DNA from 2 places in the Entomomonas sp. E7T21 genome. Region 1 is predicted to be linked to the other one. Evidence: predicted binding sites of a transcription regulator. Region 1 holds the regulator's gene; the other holds the start of a gene.
The links. Region 1 encodes sigma-54, which starts transcription at its own class of promoters, with help from an activator protein. Its sites were predicted from a motif close to ANTGGCATNNANNTTGCTNT; they were not measured.
Positions count from the first base shown of each region.

Region 2: a site for sigma-54 is predicted at 5,148-5,167, ahead of ACQVD9_RS02060 (pilin). Genes of this name have one in related genera too.

Region 1 is NZ_CP191672.1:714,337-722,975, forward strand. It holds gene ACQVD9_RS03450 (alpha-hydroxy acid oxidase) at 1-265, shown strand, start outside; gene ACQVD9_RS03455 (DNA polymerase III subunit chi) at 262-747, opposite strand; gene ACQVD9_RS03460 (RNA polymerase factor sigma-54) at 893-2,386, shown strand; gene hpf (ribosome hibernation-promoting factor, HPF/YfiA family) at 2,461-2,748, shown strand; gene ptsN (PTS IIA-like nitrogen regulatory protein PtsN) at 2,939-3,403, shown strand; gene rapZ (RNase adapter RapZ) at 3,412-4,269, shown strand; gene ACQVD9_RS03480 (HPr family phosphocarrier protein) at 4,285-4,557, shown strand; gene dxs (1-deoxy-D-xylulose-5-phosphate synthase) at 4,777-6,675, shown strand; gene ACQVD9_RS03490 (16S rRNA (uracil(1498)-N(3))-methyltransferase) at 6,672-7,403, shown strand; gene ACQVD9_RS03495 (glycosyltransferase) at 7,456-8,639, opposite strand, start outside.
Region 2 is NZ_CP191672.1:430,917-439,555, forward strand. It holds gene ACQVD9_RS02030 (RHS repeat-associated core domain-containing protein) at 1-557, shown strand, start outside; gene ACQVD9_RS02035 (hypothetical protein) at 577-1,056, shown strand; gene ACQVD9_RS02040 (hypothetical protein) at 1,049-1,468, shown strand; gene ACQVD9_RS02045 (hypothetical protein) at 1,527-1,994, shown strand; gene dbpA (ATP-dependent RNA helicase DbpA) at 2,591-3,958, opposite strand; gene ACQVD9_RS02055 (hypothetical protein) at 4,201-4,416, shown strand; gene ACQVD9_RS02060 (pilin) at 5,243-5,731, shown strand; gene ACQVD9_RS02065 (pilin) at 5,867-6,349, shown strand; gene ACQVD9_RS02070 (DUF2218 domain-containing protein) at 6,376-6,651, opposite strand; gene serA (phosphoglycerate dehydrogenase) at 6,745-7,974, opposite strand; gene ACQVD9_RS02080 (FAD-binding oxidoreductase) at 8,154-8,639, shown strand, end outside.

The DNA.
Region 1 (8,639 bases):
TAGAATTGCTGAACAAGTGGCTGGTAGGGTGCCTATATTGATGGATGGTGGTATTCGTCGTGGTACGGATATTTTAAAGGCAGTTGCTTTGGGAGCGAATGCTGTATTGATTGGTAGACCTTATATCTATGCATTAGCAGTAGCTGGTGCTGTAGGTGTTGTTCATTTATTAAATATACTGAGGGCAGAGTTAGAAGCGGCTATGGTGTTGACAGGTTGTCGTACCTTGGCGGATATTAATCCTACAGTAGTTTGGCAGTCTTAAATTTTATTTAAATTGTGGTACTGCACATTATATTGGGCTGTATTATAAAAACGGTAATTGGCTCGAGCTTTATCTTTAAGTAAAGCATCATCAATCACAAACTCGGCAATACGCGTAAATTGTTGATGATGCTTGGGTATGTCAAAACTTAGATTAATTAATAGTGGATAGTTGATAGTTTGATAATCTAACTCTTCTAGCCCTAATGTAATGGGGCTACTTGGGTTTTCTTCTAATAAATCATGTGGAATAAAGCTGTCTGGTTTAAATTGCCACAATAATTGATTTAATTGTTGACGCTGTTGTTGGTTTTGGCAGTGCACATAGATATTGCCAACCTGTAACCATGCTTTATTAATTAGCCGACAACTGAATAATAAACAGTCATCTATCGTAGAAGTGGGTAGGTTATAAAAATCTACTTTAAGCATGGTTAATAGATAAATAACAACAAGGTTGGAAGAAGGGATTGAATATAACAAATCATATTACTATATATTTTAAATAGATGCATTAAAGTTATTTTCATTATGTTGGTTGTTTCATTTTTTCAGCATGTTATTATTTGAAGAATAAAAAAACAGGCATATAATTTGCTTAAAAGTAAATAAGAGATGTTAATTTGTTATGAAGCCATCGTTAACGTTAAAGATAGGACAGCAACTGTCGATGACTCCACAGTTGCAACAAGCCATTAGGCTTTTGCAATTGTCTACTATAGATTTACAACAGGAAATTCAAGAGATTTTAGAGTCAAACTCCATGCTAGAACAACAAGAAGCAGGAGATGATTTTGATGACAGTAATTTATTAGGTGAAGAGGATATTTTAGTTAATCCTAGTAGTCAGGAAATTAGCTTTAAAGATAATAAAGAAGTGGCTATTAATGAGCCAGAAACGGATGCTGTGGCAACCGATGTAATTCCTGAAGAGCTTCCTGTAGATACTGACTGGGATGATATTTACCAAAATAATGTTAGCAATATCCATGGTGATGATGAAGAATCTGATTTTACGAATTACACCTCTGTAGGTGAAACATTACAAAGCCATTTATTATGGCAACTCAATGTTGCTCATATGAGCGATAAAGATAAAACCATTGCAGTTAATATTATTGATTGTATTAATGAGGATGGTTATTTAGAAGAATCTTTAGAAGAAATCCATCATGGCTTAGATGATTCATTGGATACTGATTTTGATGAAGTAGAAATGGTACTTCATTGTATTCAACAGTTTGACCCTATAGGTATTGCTGCTAGAGATTTAAAAGAATGTCTTTTATTGCAATTAAAAGGGTTATTTGATGACCACCCTTATTATCAGCAAGCAGTTGAGTTAGTTACAAACCATTTAGACTTATTGGGTTCTAAAGACTATAGCCAAATAATGCGCACTATGAAGATTAAAGAAGATGAATTAAAGCAAATAGTTATGCTTATTCAGCACCTTAATCCTAAACCAGGTGCACAAATTGAGTCAAAAGAGCCAGAGTATGTCATTCCTGATATTATCGTGCGTAAAGAGAGGGATCATTGGATTGTCGAACTAAACCAAGATGCGATTCCTAAGTTGAGGGTTAATCCTCAATATGCAGGTTATGTACAGCGAGCTAATACCAGTTCAGATAATACTTTTTTGAAGAATCAATTACAGGAAGCGCGTTGGTTTATAAAGAGTTTGCAAAGCCGTAATGAAACTTTAATGAAAGTAGCAACCCAAATAGTTGAACATCAACGTGGTTTTTTAGAGTATGGTGAAGAAGCGATGAAACCACTTATTCTTTCCTCAGTAGCTGATGCTGTGGAAATGCATGAGTCAACTATTTCTCGGGTAACTACTCAAAAGTATATGTATACACCGCGTGGTATTTATGAATTGAAATACTTTTTTTCAAGTCATGTTAGTACTTCTGAGGGTGGGGAGTGTTCATCAACCGCTATTCGCGCTATGATTAAGAAACTCATAGCGGCTGAGGATCCGAAAAAACCTTTAAGTGATAGTAAATTAACTACATTGCTTGAAGATCAGGGGATTCAGGTGGCTAGAAGAACTGTGGCTAAGTACCGTGAGGCTTTAGGTATTGGTTCATCTAGTGAACGTAAACGGTTAATTTAAAGAATTGCCGATCAAGGCAACTTACCTTATACCTAAAGTGGGTATAAGTAATTAAAAATGTTAAGGAGAAATTTATGCAAATTAACATTAGTGGTCACCAACTTGATGTTACCGACGCACTACGTAATTATATTGATGAAAAGTTTGCTCGTCTTGAGCGGCATTTTGATAAAATTACTAGTGCACAAGTGATTATGAGTGTTGAAAAGTTAAACCAAAAGGTTGATGCAACACTCCAGTTAGCTGGCGGTGAGGTGGTTGCTGGTGCAGAAAATACGGATATGTATGCTGCCATTGATGCTTTAGTTGATAAATTAGACCGTCAATTGATTAAATTTAAAGAAAAACACCAAAAACACTAATTTAACTTTTTGTTATTAAGGTTTGATATTTATAAACAAGAAATTGTTATAAAATCAAACCTTAATTATTTTTAATGAGACGTAACTATATACACAGTAATTATTTAATAATCTTGTTGTCTAAAGACAGACATTAAAATAGTGTAATGTTACAAATACTTAGTAAATTTATTGAAGTTTATTCTGCTATATGATGCAACTAAAAGAATTCCTAACACCATCGCAAGTGTTAGTTGATGTTAATGTAACGAGTAAAAAACGTGCATTAGAAGTAATAGCTAAAACAGTGGCTGCAGCTTGTGCTAGCCTAAATGAGCAAGAAGTTTTTGAGCATCTGATAGAGCGGGAAAGACTAGGCACTACAGGTTTTGGTAATGGCGTTGCTATTCCTCATTGCCGTATGGCAAGTTGTGAGGAGCCAATAGTAGTCATAGTGAAATTAGGTACAGCTATAGATTTTGATGCAGTTGATGAACAGCTAGTAGATATTTTAATAGGCTTGGTTGTGCCAGCAGAGGCAACTGATGAGCATTTACAGTTGCTTAAACAAATAGCTGAGTTATTAAGTGATACCGAAATATGTAAGCAGATAAGAGCTGCAACTGAGAGTCAACAGCTTTATCAAATAATTGTTAACGGGGTAAGTAATACATAGGTTAAGTTATGCGTCTTGTTATCGTTAGTGGCCGTTCAGGTTCAGGTAAAACTACAGCGCTTCATTTATTAGAAGACAATGGCTTTTATTGCATCGATAATCTACCTGCTAGTTTATTTACAACAGCTATTGAACAGGCACTATTACAAACAGAGATTATTCAACCTAAAATAGCCGTTTCTATTGATGCACGAAGTTTGCCTAGACAAATAGAAAGCTTCCCCAGTATTTTTGAGCGACTCAGTGCAAAATACATTAAGTGTGATTTAGTCTATTTAGATGCTAAAGATGAAATATTGATTAGTCGTTTTTCAGAAACACGGCGCCGTCACCCACTTACTACAGCAACACGTTCATTAGCTGAAGCGATTGATGATGAGTCTAAATTATTAGCCCCTATCATTAATTTGGCTACATTACATGTTGATACAAGCCAATTAAATGTTTATCAATTAAAAGATTTCTTAAAACTTCATTTATTAGAAGAACCTGAACTTGGCACCGCTTTTTTGATCGAATCTTTTGGTTTTAAACGAGGAATACCTATGGATGCAGATTGGGTATTCGATTTACGCTCACTCCCTAATCCTTATTGGGTTGCAGAGTTAAGAAATTTAAAAGGTACTGATCAGCCAGTTATTGATTACTTAATAGAACAGCCAGAAGTTTTAGAAATGCAAAATGATATTTTGGTGTTTTTAGAAAAATGGTTACCACGTTTTGCTGCTACTAATAGATCTTATATTACAGTAGCGGTTGGTTGTACGGGTGGGCAACATCGTTCTGTATATATGGCTGAACAAATTGGTAAAATATTAAAAACTACTTTAAAAAATGTGCAAGTCCGTCATCGTGATTTGTTGTAGGAGAAATGTTACAACATGTTGTCAAAAGAAATTGAGATCATAAATCAACTAGGTTTACATGCAAGAGCTGCCGCAAAGTTTGTCGGAACAGCAGGACGTTTTGCTTGTAGTATTAAGGTTGGGCGTACTCCTGAATCATTGGTGGATGGTAAAAGTATTATGTCGGTAATGATGTTGGCCGCTAGCAAGGGTACAATGCTGCATCTTATAACTGACGGTGATGACGAAGAGCAAGCCATGCAAGCAATGGTTGAGCTAATAGAAAACTATTTTGGTGAAGGTCGATAACTGTAAATTAGTGAGCTTACTGGGTAGTATTTTCTACCAGGTAGTAATAGCTACTTTTTAGTTATAGTCATTGTTTTAACTATAATTATCTATAAGTACAATATCCTTATATTGGTCACTATAGGTAGTAAAAATAGCTAATAAAATTAATTAGCTATTTTTACACTGGTCGCAATCAGGTAAAATGCTTTGCTTGAATACAAATAATGAAAATTTCTAATGGTTAAAACTTTTTACGATATACCGAGAGAACGCCCTGTAACCCCGTTACTCGATCGCATTGATACACCGAAACAACTTCGTTACTTAAGTGAAGCTGAATTAGTGGTGTTAGCAGATGAGCTACGTGAGTTCCTATTGTATACAGTTGGACAAACGGGTGGTCACTTTGGCGCGGGTCTTGGGGTAATCGAGTTAACCATTGCCTTACATTATGTCTATGATACACCTGATGATCATTTAATTTGGGATGTGGGGCATCAAGCCTATCCTCATAAAATCTTAACAGGCCGTCGTGAGCAAATGGCCACTTTACGACAGAAAGATGGCCTAGCTGCTTTCCCGCGTCGTGCTGAAAGTGAATATGATAGTTTTGGCGTAGGCCATTCCAGTACTTCCATTAGTGCAGCCTTAGGTATGGCTATTGCCGCAAGATTACAAAATAATCATAAAAAGAGTGTCGCCATTATTGGTGATGGTGCTTTAACAGCAGGCATGGCTTTTGAGGCTTTAAATCATGCTGCGGTAGTTGATGCTGATATGTTAGTGGTACTCAATGATAATGATATGTCTATTTCAGATAATATCGGCGGTTTATCTAATCACTTAGCTAAGATACTTTCTAGCCAAGCTTATCGCCATGTACGAGATAATAGTAAAAAGTTACTTTCCCATTTACCAGGTGCATGGACAATTGCTCGCTTAACTGAAGAATATGCTAAAGGTATTTTAGCGCCGACCACCTTATTTGAAGCATTAGGTTGGAACTACATTGGCCCAATTGATGGCCATGATTTACCTACTTTAGTGGCTACCTTACGTAATATGCGAAGTTTATCTGGGCCGCAATTTCTACATGTGGTAACCAAAAAGGGTAAAGGGTTTGCTCCTGCTGAAGAAAGTCCAACGGCTTACCATGCTATCAGTAAATTAGAACCATTGGACGCTCCCCCTAAAAAACAATCTGCACCTAAATATTCTAATATATTTGGGCAATGGCTTTGTGATATGGCTGCACAAGATGAACAATTAGTGGGTATCACCCCTGCTATGAAAGAAGGTTCTGATTTAGTGGCTTTCAGTGAACAATATCCTAAACGTTATTTTGATGTGGCTATTGCGGAGCAACATGCGGTGACTTTAGCTGCAGGTATGGCTTGTGATGGATTAAAGCCTGTAGTTGCTATTTATTCAACTTTTTTACAACGAGCTTACGATCAATTAATCCATGATGTAGCTATTCAAAATCTTGATGTATTATTTGCGCTTGATCGAGCGGGTTTAGTGGGAGAAGATGGTCCAACCCATGCAGGTAGCTTTGATTTAAGCTATTTACGTTGCATTCCTAGCATAATCATTATGACGCCTAGTGATGAAAATGAACTACGTAAACTGTTAACAACGGGTTACTTATATAACGGACCTGCCGCTGTACGTTATCCTCGGGGAGCAGGTCCTAATGTTACTGTAGAAAATGATCTATTACCTGTTGCAATAGGTAAAGCAGTGGTTCGTCGCCAAGGTGAGAAAGTGGCATTGTTAGTGTTTGGTGTGCAGTTAGCTGAGGCAATGAAAGTTGCAGAAAAACTAAATTACACAGTGGTTGATATGCGCTTTGTAAAACCTTTGGATGAAGCGGTGGTATTAGCAACAGCTAATAGTCATGAATTGTTAGTTACCATTGAAGAAAATAGTGTAATGGGTGGTGCTGGATCTGCTGTTAGTGAATTATTATTAAAAGAAAATTGTTTAAAATCAATATTACAACTAGGATTACCTGATACCTATATAGAACATGCTTCACCAGCTAGTATGTTAGCTGAGTGTGGTTTGGATGCAATAGGTATTGAAAAGGCTATCAATCATCGATTAAATCAGTTGGAAAAAAATATTAAATGAGATTATCTCGTTTTTTTGTAAATGCGCCATTACATTTAGGGGAGCATGAAGTACCAGCCTATTTGGCTCATTATATGGGACGTGTGTTACGTTTGTCCGTTAATGATCCTGTGCAGTTATTTGATGGTTCTGGTTTAGAGTTTTTAGGCACTATTAGTCAAATCACTAAAAAAAGTTTGGTAGTTAATTTAACCAAACAATTAACAGGATTAGGTGAGTCACCACTGTATACCCATTTAGGGCAAGGATTAGCTCGTGGTGAGAGAATGGATTTTGTCATACAAAAAGCCACAGAGCTTGGTGTTAACGAGATTACTCCTTTATTTACAGATCGTAGTGAAGTGCGTTTAAATGAAGATAGAACAGATAAGCGGATGGCGCATTGGCAACAGATAGCAATTAGTGCATGTGAGCAGTCAGGACGTTCTAAGCTTCCTATTATCAATCCACCGCAATCAGTAAGTGAGTGGGTGGCACATGTTCAAGCTGATCTAAAATTAATGTTGCATTTAATAGCTGAACCTATGGGAAACTATCAAAAGCCTTCTTCATTAGCTTTGTTAATTGGTCCTGAGGGTGGATTTACTGATGAAGAAATATCATTAGCTCAACAGCATGATTTTCAACAAGTGCATCTGGGGAGTAGGGTATTACGTACTGAGACAGCACCCATTGTTGCCCTTTCTATTGCGCAACAGTTGTGGGGCGACTTTAATCCTAATAATTAGTTTGTATAAGTATCTATGGAAGCGGTTTTAGTATTCTAAAACCGCTTTGTTATTAGTGTGATTTAATAACAGACATGACAGGCTGTTTATTAGGTTTAAGTGATGACACCATTGCCATAACCATAGCTGCTAAGTAAGGCAAAGACTGCACGGATAGGGTGATAATCCAAAGCAATATATCATAAGCCATTGATTGTTGAGTTAATAATATACCTGCTACAGCAATCCAAAGTAGCAACATAATAAATACTTCTTCCCGAGCTTCAGCGAAGGCAACTAAAAAACCATGGTTACTGCGCATTTTAGGTGTACGGAAGAAAGGTATATGTTTTGTGAAAAAGCCGTAAATCACTGCTTTAGCAATAGTATGAGAAAGAGAAAGCCCTGTTAATGCAGCAAAAAAAGCATCTTTATAGCTGACGCCAATAACCTTCTTATAAAGGAAAATAATTTTGCCTACTTTAAAGAAGAATAATGCTAATGGTGGCAATGCAAAAATGATTAAAGGTGGATCAAATTGCTGTGGACTAATAATCATAGCAGCAGACCATAGCAAAGAACCTAGGATAAAGAAGATATTCATGCTATCTGCAATCCAAGGTAACCAACCTGCTATAAAATGATAGCGTTGCCCTTTGCTGAGCCTTTTACCATCTTTAGTTTTGCCAAATACTAAGGTTTTAAAGTGGCGTTTAATAATTTGTATAGCACCATAGGCCCATCTGAAACGTTGTTTCTTAAAGTCGATAAAAGTGTCAGGCATTAAACCTTTACCATAACTTTGTTCACAGTAAGCGGCAGATAATCCTTTTTCAAATACTCGCAGGCCAAGTTCTGCATCTTCAGTAATACACCAGTCAGCCCATTTTAATTCATCTAGTACTGTACGACGTACCATGGTCATAGTACCGTGTTCAATAATAGCATCACGCTCATTACGGGTTATCATGCCAATATGGAAGAACCCTTTGTACTCAGCATAACAGAGCTTTTTAAATAAACTGTCGTTCTCGTCATAATAGTCTTGAGGAGACTGTACGATAGTTATTTTAGGGTCTTTAAAATGAGGCGTCATGTGTTTCAACCAATTAGGGTCAACACAGTAGTCCGCATCAATAACAGCGATTACTTCTACATCAGCAGAAACTCTCTCTAAGGCGTAATTTAAAGCGCCTGCTTTAAAGCCAGCGAGGGGGCTAACATGATAAAAATGAAAGCGTGAACCTAACTCTTTAC
Region 2 (8,639 bases), 280 kb from region 1:
TGGTAGTATGCCCAAGATCTACAACAGTTAAAACAGATACTGCTACAGGAGCTAAATTTCTTGATGATATTGATGATCACTTAGTGTCTGGGCATGGGTATAATCCGAAAGTTACCCAACACGCTGGTGGTATTAAAGGTACTCATAATATGGAGAGCTTTGAAAAAGTAATAGCACAAGAAGACTTGGTTGTAATAAAAAAGAAAAAAGTGGCTAATGGTATTTACGAAGTTACATATGCGAAAAAAAGTAAATATGGCTCAGGAAAAAATGCTGGTAAATATATGCTTGATGCTGATGGTAATATAAAAGTTAATGAGTTTAGGAATCCAAAAACAGTATATGATTCTAAAATACATTCTGATGAAAAAATAAAACAATCTGGAAAGGTTGCAGCATTTAGAGGATATCAGAAAGCTGTTAATGATGCTAAAAAAGCTGGAAAAGAACAGTTTACCTATCGTGAAAAAGAAAATGGAATACTATTTGAAATTGCCATGGATTTAGATAAAGCGTCAGGTAACTGGATAATTAAAAGCTATTATCCAGTAGGGTAAGCTAAATTGGAGTTAAGTTATGAGTGAAAATATAGAGAACCATTATCAAAACCTAGATATTAAATTTGTTAACGAATCAAACTCTGTATATCAAGACGATATAGAGTTTATAAAACATATTTGTTCGGGATGCTTAGAAGGAGATGAGACAGAAAAAAATTTAATAGAATTTATGTCTTGTTTTTTAGTTGGAATTCATCCAGGTAGCCATTTATTTGATTGCAGTATTACCATAGGTTGTATGGCTACTGCTGACTTTATATATGAAGATGGCTTTATTGAGTATGACTTAATACGTGGTCCTTATGGTATAAATATTGTAGCATTTGAGGATGAAAAAAATTGTTTAGTCCTTGAGGAAAACTTAGCAATTAAAGAAATAATAAAGATCATTAGAGAAATTTATAAAGCACGAGTGTCAGCTTGTGAGTCGCCATCATTTATAGAGGCGTACATGGAATTGGTTCGTATGTTTAAGTTGGAGAAAGAATATGTCTAGATATATAGGTGTTGGAGGGGTAATTCGCTCTGGTATGTTTAATATAATAGGTTATAACATATTATGGAATTGTTTAAAAATGATTTATGTTATAAATAAAACAGATATACAATTGAAAAAATTGTTAGAAACTACATTAAATAGTAATGATTTTATAGCAGAAGAAGCAGTAATATACTTTTATAATTTGCCTGATGAAATAAAAGATGACTATTATGATTTTAAGCATGGAGATTTATCTAATAAAATTATTTTCCAATATGCTAACAATAAGATTGCGGTAGATAAAGCAATAGGTGCAGATTCGATTGCTAATTTCTGTATGCGACATGCAGAGAATAAAGAAACCTTACGTCCTTTATATAATCAAATCCGAGAGAAGTTTAATATCACTTACCCACATATAGTATAAAGCATATATTGACAGTATTTATGGGTAAATATACCCTTATAGAATAGGATAAAATAAAGTGAAGAATTTAATTTCATTATTTATTGTACTTATTGCTCTATGTGGGATTAATCATGCTGAAACTGCTTCTTTTAATATTGATAGTGAAGAATCTGCAAGAAGTTATCTACATTTTTTTGAAAAAAAAGCAAATGAGCAAATCCACACACATTCAATGTCAAATGTTAATGCGGTAATATTTGATCAGAAAGATACTTTGACTATACAACTCATCTTTGATAAAAATGAGGAAGAGCTTTCTAAAATACAAAATGCATTAGAGTTAGATAACAATATAAACTGTGATACTTCAAAATATTCAGTATTTCACTATGGAAGTGGTCTAAGTGTTACGATAAATCCATATCTTCAAAAAACTTTAAATTATGGGTTCAATATTAGATTTGAAATTATTTCTAATAAAACAATGCTCCCTATCGGAAATATCCTTATTAATGAAGATGAATGTCATAAGGCTTTTAGATAAGTGAGGGTAGTTTACCTCAAGAAGTTAAGCCAACACACATAGTTGTGGATAAAATAACATGGTAAGAAAAAAAGCCTTGAATCAATAAATAGTATGCCTAAACACCATGTAACATCACCATTTAATAGTAAAATATTATCTAAGCACAATCTATTAAATAACAGGTGATAATAATTGGGTAATGGATAATTCTAACAAGTGTTCAAAAGAGTCAGCTTAATTTTTTATCTGTCTTTTTATAATTTGTTAGCACTTATCTAAAAGAGATCTATTAATAAAATTTTGTTAGATAAGCTATTTATAATAATACCAGATTCATCAGGATAAAATATGTTGAAAAAGATTCCTATTCAAATATGTTACTGGATGTAAAACAGATATTTATTTAGAAAAGAATGTAAGTCAGACTTAATCTAGCAGATACTTATATAAAATGGGGTACTGTACGATCAGGTCTTAACTATTCCAATTAATGAGATATTGGTTGCTGCATTGTTCAAGTATATGTTTTTTGATTGTTCTGTGTTTTAATTGTAGTTGAGTTATCTCTTATTGAGATAACTGATATCTAAGATAGTTCAGTTAAGCATCAGTTTTTATAACTTACATGCTCGGACCAGTTTACTTTTAATTTTTCCATGCTGAAAATAAGATAAGGCTTGTTTTACTATTGTGCGATCAATAGCAATATAAGTATAAAACTCAGTGATATTAATTTTTCCAATATTTTTGCTTTCTAAGTTAGCATCTTTGGTTAATGCACCGAGTACATCACCAGGTCTTACTTTATTTTTACGACCAATCGTCAAACACAATGTTTGCATATTGGGTATTACAATGTTTGTGGGATCAATAGTTAAATTAGGTAATGATTTCCAGTTAAGCTTGAAATTTAATTCTTTTTCAATGGCATTAGCTCTAACAACCTCACTTGTTGCGACTAAGGTGATAGCTATCCCCTTTGCTCCAGCTCTTCCTGTTCGGCCAATCCTATGGACATACACCTCAGGATCGGGTGTGATTTGGTAATTAATGACAACGTCTAGCTCTTTAATGTCTAAGCCCCGAGCAGCAACATCTGTTGCTACCAAAATAGCACAGCTTTTATTAGCAAATTGAAATAATACCTGTTCTCGCTCACGCTGCTCTAAATCACCATGTAATGCGATAGCACTATAGCCTAGCCCATTCAAGTAGGACTCAACGTCTTGACAAGCTACCTTTGTGTTACAAAAAACAATGGTTGATTCACAAGGGTTCAGATTAATCATTTTGGCTAATGCTTGATCACGTTGATGGTTTTCAATTTCATAAAAATATTGCTCAATCTCATTATGTGGTTCTTCTGTAGAGATCATCACGGGCGAGTTCTGAATCTTTTTACTCATCGCCATGATGCTATCAGGATAAGTAGCAGAGAAAAGGAGCGTTTGACGAGAGGTTGGTGATGCAGCCAGTATGCTACTAATATCTTCTTCAAAACCCATTTCAAGCATTCTGTCGGCTTCATCAAGAACTAGTGTATTTAATTGCTTTAAATTTAAAGTCTGCCGTTCTAGATGATCGACTAATCTTCCTGGTGTTCCGACTACAATATGTGCGCCATGCTCTAAAGAACCTATCTGTGGTCCTACAGGAACACCTCCACACAGCGTTAACACTTTGACATTACTCATAAGACGAGCTAAGCGACGAATCTCATTGGCAACCTGATCAGCTAATTCGCGGGTTGGGCAAATAACAAGCGCTTGTGTGGAGAATTGTTTAACATTCAGTTTAGATAATAAGGCTAAACCAAATGCAACGGTTTTTCCACTGCCTGTTTTGGCTTTAGCTATCACATCTTTGCCCGCCAGAGCTAATGGCAACGTTTGCTCTTGAACGAGAGTCATGGAAGTAAATTCCATTAACGCTAAATTATCTAATAAGGTTTGTTTTAAAGGTAAGGATGAAAATGATTTCACAAGGGCTCTTTGTTATAACAAGTAGTTAAATAAGCTTTTATCATACCTGATTAAAAACATAATTACTTTAATTATGCTGCAACATAGTTGCTCTCTATATTGTTCCCAAGCCTCCCTCATTTCCTTATGATAATTATAACGCTGATAAATGCGCTTAAATTTATTTTCTTCAGTATGATTTAAGCAACGCTCAGCCACTTCAGGTAATACAACCAATTATATAGAAGAAAATAAAAGTTATAGTGCAAGCAATTTTACTCTTTATAGTAAACCAGTACTTGAACACATTAGTGAGCTTTTTTGATGGTTATATGACTTATTTTAAGAGCATAAAAATTTATTTTGGCTTTTATACTGTAAGAAATATTGGAAAAGAGAAAAAGTCAGTATTAGATGATGGTGAAGAATGGAAAGAGGATTTAGAAAAGATATCTAAGGAAGATCCATCTTCTTGGTAATCAATTTTAAAAGGGTTTAACAGCCCTTTTTTATTGGCAAGATAATAACGTAATAGTTGAATCAAGTAAGCCAACAGCAGAAGCTTTAAATGCTCAACGTGCGCTCGATAAAATTTTAATTCTTGAATAGGGAGTGGAATCATGGCAAAAACAGGCGTTTTTATAAATAGCGAATGTTATTTAATTAACTCTAATCTTGTCAAAATTTTTTGAAGAAACAAAAAAGTATTTTTCAGAAAATGAAATGGAGCTAGAGAATATTCCAGAAATTTTTGAATATTTGCAGGCTTGGTTTATTGCTTCAGGTATAGATTTAGACAGTTTAAATAAAACGAGTTTCAACATACGTTAATCTCTATGAGAGGAGTAACAATTGGATTTGGAGAAAGGTGAGAGTTATAGAGGTTGGAAACTATAATACTACTTTTGTGTGTTATATTCATTTAAATATGATGGTTATTGTGTTAGTTAGTATGCTTTATACTGTTTCCTTTAAAATCTAACAATATAATTAATTTAAGAGAATTTAGTTAAAATTTAAAAAAGAGAAATAATTTTATGATTATAAAATGTAATAAATTGTACAAGCATGACAAAAAATGTCACTTCTTTTCATTTTATTCGTAAAATATAAAATTAATAAGAATAGCGATATAAAGATAAGGCAAATAATTATTTTATAAGATATTGAATTTAAATAATATTTTTGTTTTTTTAGTTCTTTTCCTAAAGTTGGCATACTATGTGCTTGTTTATAGTCAGTCAGAGGGTATGTATATTTGCTATAACTCCCTTGATCTAAACTAAAATATATTGGAGAAACAACATGAGAACTATGCAAAAAGGTTTTACTTTAATCGAATTAATGATCGTAATTGCAATTATCGGTATTCTAGCTGCGATTGCTATCCCAGCATACCAAGATTACATTGGTCGTGCTCAAATGGCTGAAGCTTTAAGCTTAGCTTCTGGTCAAAAAGGTGCAATAGCTGAATACTATAGTTCAAATAATCAGTGTCCAAAAAACAATACTTCAACTACAGCAGGTGGTATTGCTTCACCTTCTAAAATCGCTGGTAAATATGTATTATCAGTAACTACTGGTGATGCTAGTGGTGGTACTATTACACTTGGTTCTGCTACAATTACTCCTGTATGTCAAATTGATGCTAAAATGAGAAATACTGGTGTTAATGGTGATATCGCTGGTGGTACTTTATCATTAAAAATGGGTGTAACTTCAGGTGCTTTCCAATGGGGTTGTAGCTCAGCTGATATCGACGATAAATACTTACCATCTACTTGCCAAAAATAATTAAATTTTTGGTTAGAGTTATAAAAAAACCCTGTTTTACAGGGTTTTTTTATTAAATATTTTATTGTATTTGTTGGTAGTTAAGTGTTTTATATAATGGTTCTTAATTGTAGATAAATTGATTTGGGGGCTACAATGAAATCACAACAAGGTTTTACATTAATGGAATTAATGATAGTAATAGCCATTATAGGAATTTTAGCTGCGATTGCTATCCCTGTTTATCAAGATTATATTGGTCGTGCTCAAATGGCTGAGGCATTAAGTTTAGTATCAGGTCAAAAAGCCTCTGTAGCAGAATATTATAGTGCTAAGAATCTTTGTCCAGAAAATAGTACTTCAAATAATGCTGGCGGTATTGCTAAGCCTTCGGAAATTTCTGGTAAATATGTGCTATCTGTTACAGTAAAAGAGGATAAAACTCAAACTATTATGCTTGGTAGCAATGGCATACAATCAATATGTGGTGTTGTGGCAAAAATGCGTTCTACAGGCGTTAATGGTAATCTTGTTGGTAGTGAATTAGGATTATATATGGCAGTGACATCAGGTTCTTTTCAATGGGGTTGCATAAGTAATGCTTTAAAGCAATATTTGCCTGCCTCTTGTCAGAACTAATTTTTATAGCCCTGCTTATGCAGGGTTTATTGCCAATTTAATATTAGTTCTTCTTGCCAAGCTATTCTAACAAAATGTCTATCCATAATATCGATGACTTCTTGTAGGTCAGTTTGATTATTAGCTTCTGCTTTTAGTTTTAATCCATCCATAACTTTTTCTATATAACCTTTTCCTATCTTAAAATTTATTTCACCATGGTTTTCATCATAGTTAACTATAACTTTGTGAGCAAAATGTTTGCATAGTCTATTGATGTATTTTGATGGAGTTGATGTTTCTACATAAGCTTCTGCTATCATATTAAACCTATATTTATTGATTTTTATATGAATTAGTATATAAAAAAACCTCAACTAACGTTGAGGTTTTTTGAAAATAAATATTATTCTCAATTAGAACAATACACGACAGCGAATAGTACCTTTTACTTGTTGTAATTTTTCTTGAGCAAGTTCGGATGATTTTGCATCTAAGTCAATGACTACATAACCCACTTTTTCATTGGTTTGTAGGTACTGGCCACAAACGTTAATGCCATTATCAGAGAATACTTTATTAATTTCGCTCATAACACCTGGAATATTTTGATGAACATGTAGTATACGGTGAATATCTGGATGAGAAGGCAAAGCAACTTCTGGGAAATTTACAGCAGTAATAGATGAACCATTATCACTGTATTTAATTAACTTTTCAGCTACTTCTACGCCAATATTTTTCTGAGCTTCCATCGTTGAACCACCAATATGAGGGGTTAAGATAACATTATCTAAACCACGCAATGGGCTTTGGAATTCATCTTTATTGCTACGAGGTTCTACTGGGAATACATCTATGGCAGCACCGCTTAGATGGTTATCTTTTATGGCATCTGCTAACGCATCAATCTCTACCACTGTACCACGTGAAGCATTAATTAAAATGCTACCTTGTTTCATTTGGCGTATTTCTTTTTCACCAATCATCCATTTAGTAGAGGGTAGCTCTGGAACGTGTAGGGTTACAATATCAGCAGTGGCTAATAATTCTTGTAAGGTATCAGTTGGTTTAGCGTTACCTAGAGATAATTTGTTAACTACATCGTAGAAGATTACATTCATTCCTAACCCTTCAGCTAGAATTGAAAGCTGTGTACCAATAGAACCATAGCCTATAATACCAAGGGTTTTTCCTCTAATTTCAAAGGAGTTAGTAGCTGATTTTAACCAACCACCACGATGACAAACCATATTCTTTTCTGGAATACCACGTAGTAATAAAATAGCTTCAGCTAATACTAACTCTGCTACTGAGCGAGTATTTGAGTAGGGGGCATTAAATACTACAATGCCACGCTCACAAGCGGCTTGTAAGTCAACTTGGTTAGTACCAATACAGAAACAGCCAACAGCGATAAGTTTTTTAGCACAATCAAAAACTTCAGCTGTTAAATGGGTACGGGAGCGGATGCCAATAAAGTGTGCATCAGCAATTTTTTCTTTTAGTTCTTCTTCCGGTAGTGAGCCTGAGATCGCCTCGATATTCTCATAGCCTGCTGCTTTTAAGGTATCAATAGCAGATTGATGAATACCTTCTAGAAGAAGAAATTTAATTTTGCTTTTGTCTAAAGAAGTTTTGCTCATTGCTCTATGTCCGCTTTTAAATAAAAATCAGAAATAATATCTGTTATCTCTTAAAATTTTAACAATTAAGAGTACGCTAAAATTAGCTATCTATGCTAGCATATTCTAATTCATTCTAGTGTGTTAGAACTGGATATTTTATCAAGTTCTGTATGAATTTTTTGTGAGATTAAATAAAAATGACCAATGATGCTCTTCTAGAATCATTAAAACAATTAGTAGAACCCAGTAAAGTATTAACAGATAAAGATTCTTTAGAAAACTATGGCAAGGATTGGACACGAATTTATACACCTAATCCGTTGGCTATCGTTTTTCCAAAAACTATTGAAGAAGTACAAGCTATTGTGCGCTGGGCTAATCAACATAAAATAGGCTTAGTCCCTTCTGGTGGTCGTACAGGACTTTCAGGTGCAGCAGTAGCTAATAATCAAGAGGTGGTCGTTGCCTTTGATTATATGAATAAAATTCTAGATTTTAATGCTATTGATCGTGAAGTTGTGTGTCAGCCTGGTTTGGTTACTAAGCAGTTACAAACTTTTGCAGAAGAGCAAGGATTATATTACCCAGTAGACTTTGCCTCTAGTGGCTCTAGCCAAATCGGTGGCAATATAGGAACTAATGCGGGCGGTATTAAAGTAATCCGTTATGGTATGACTAGAAAC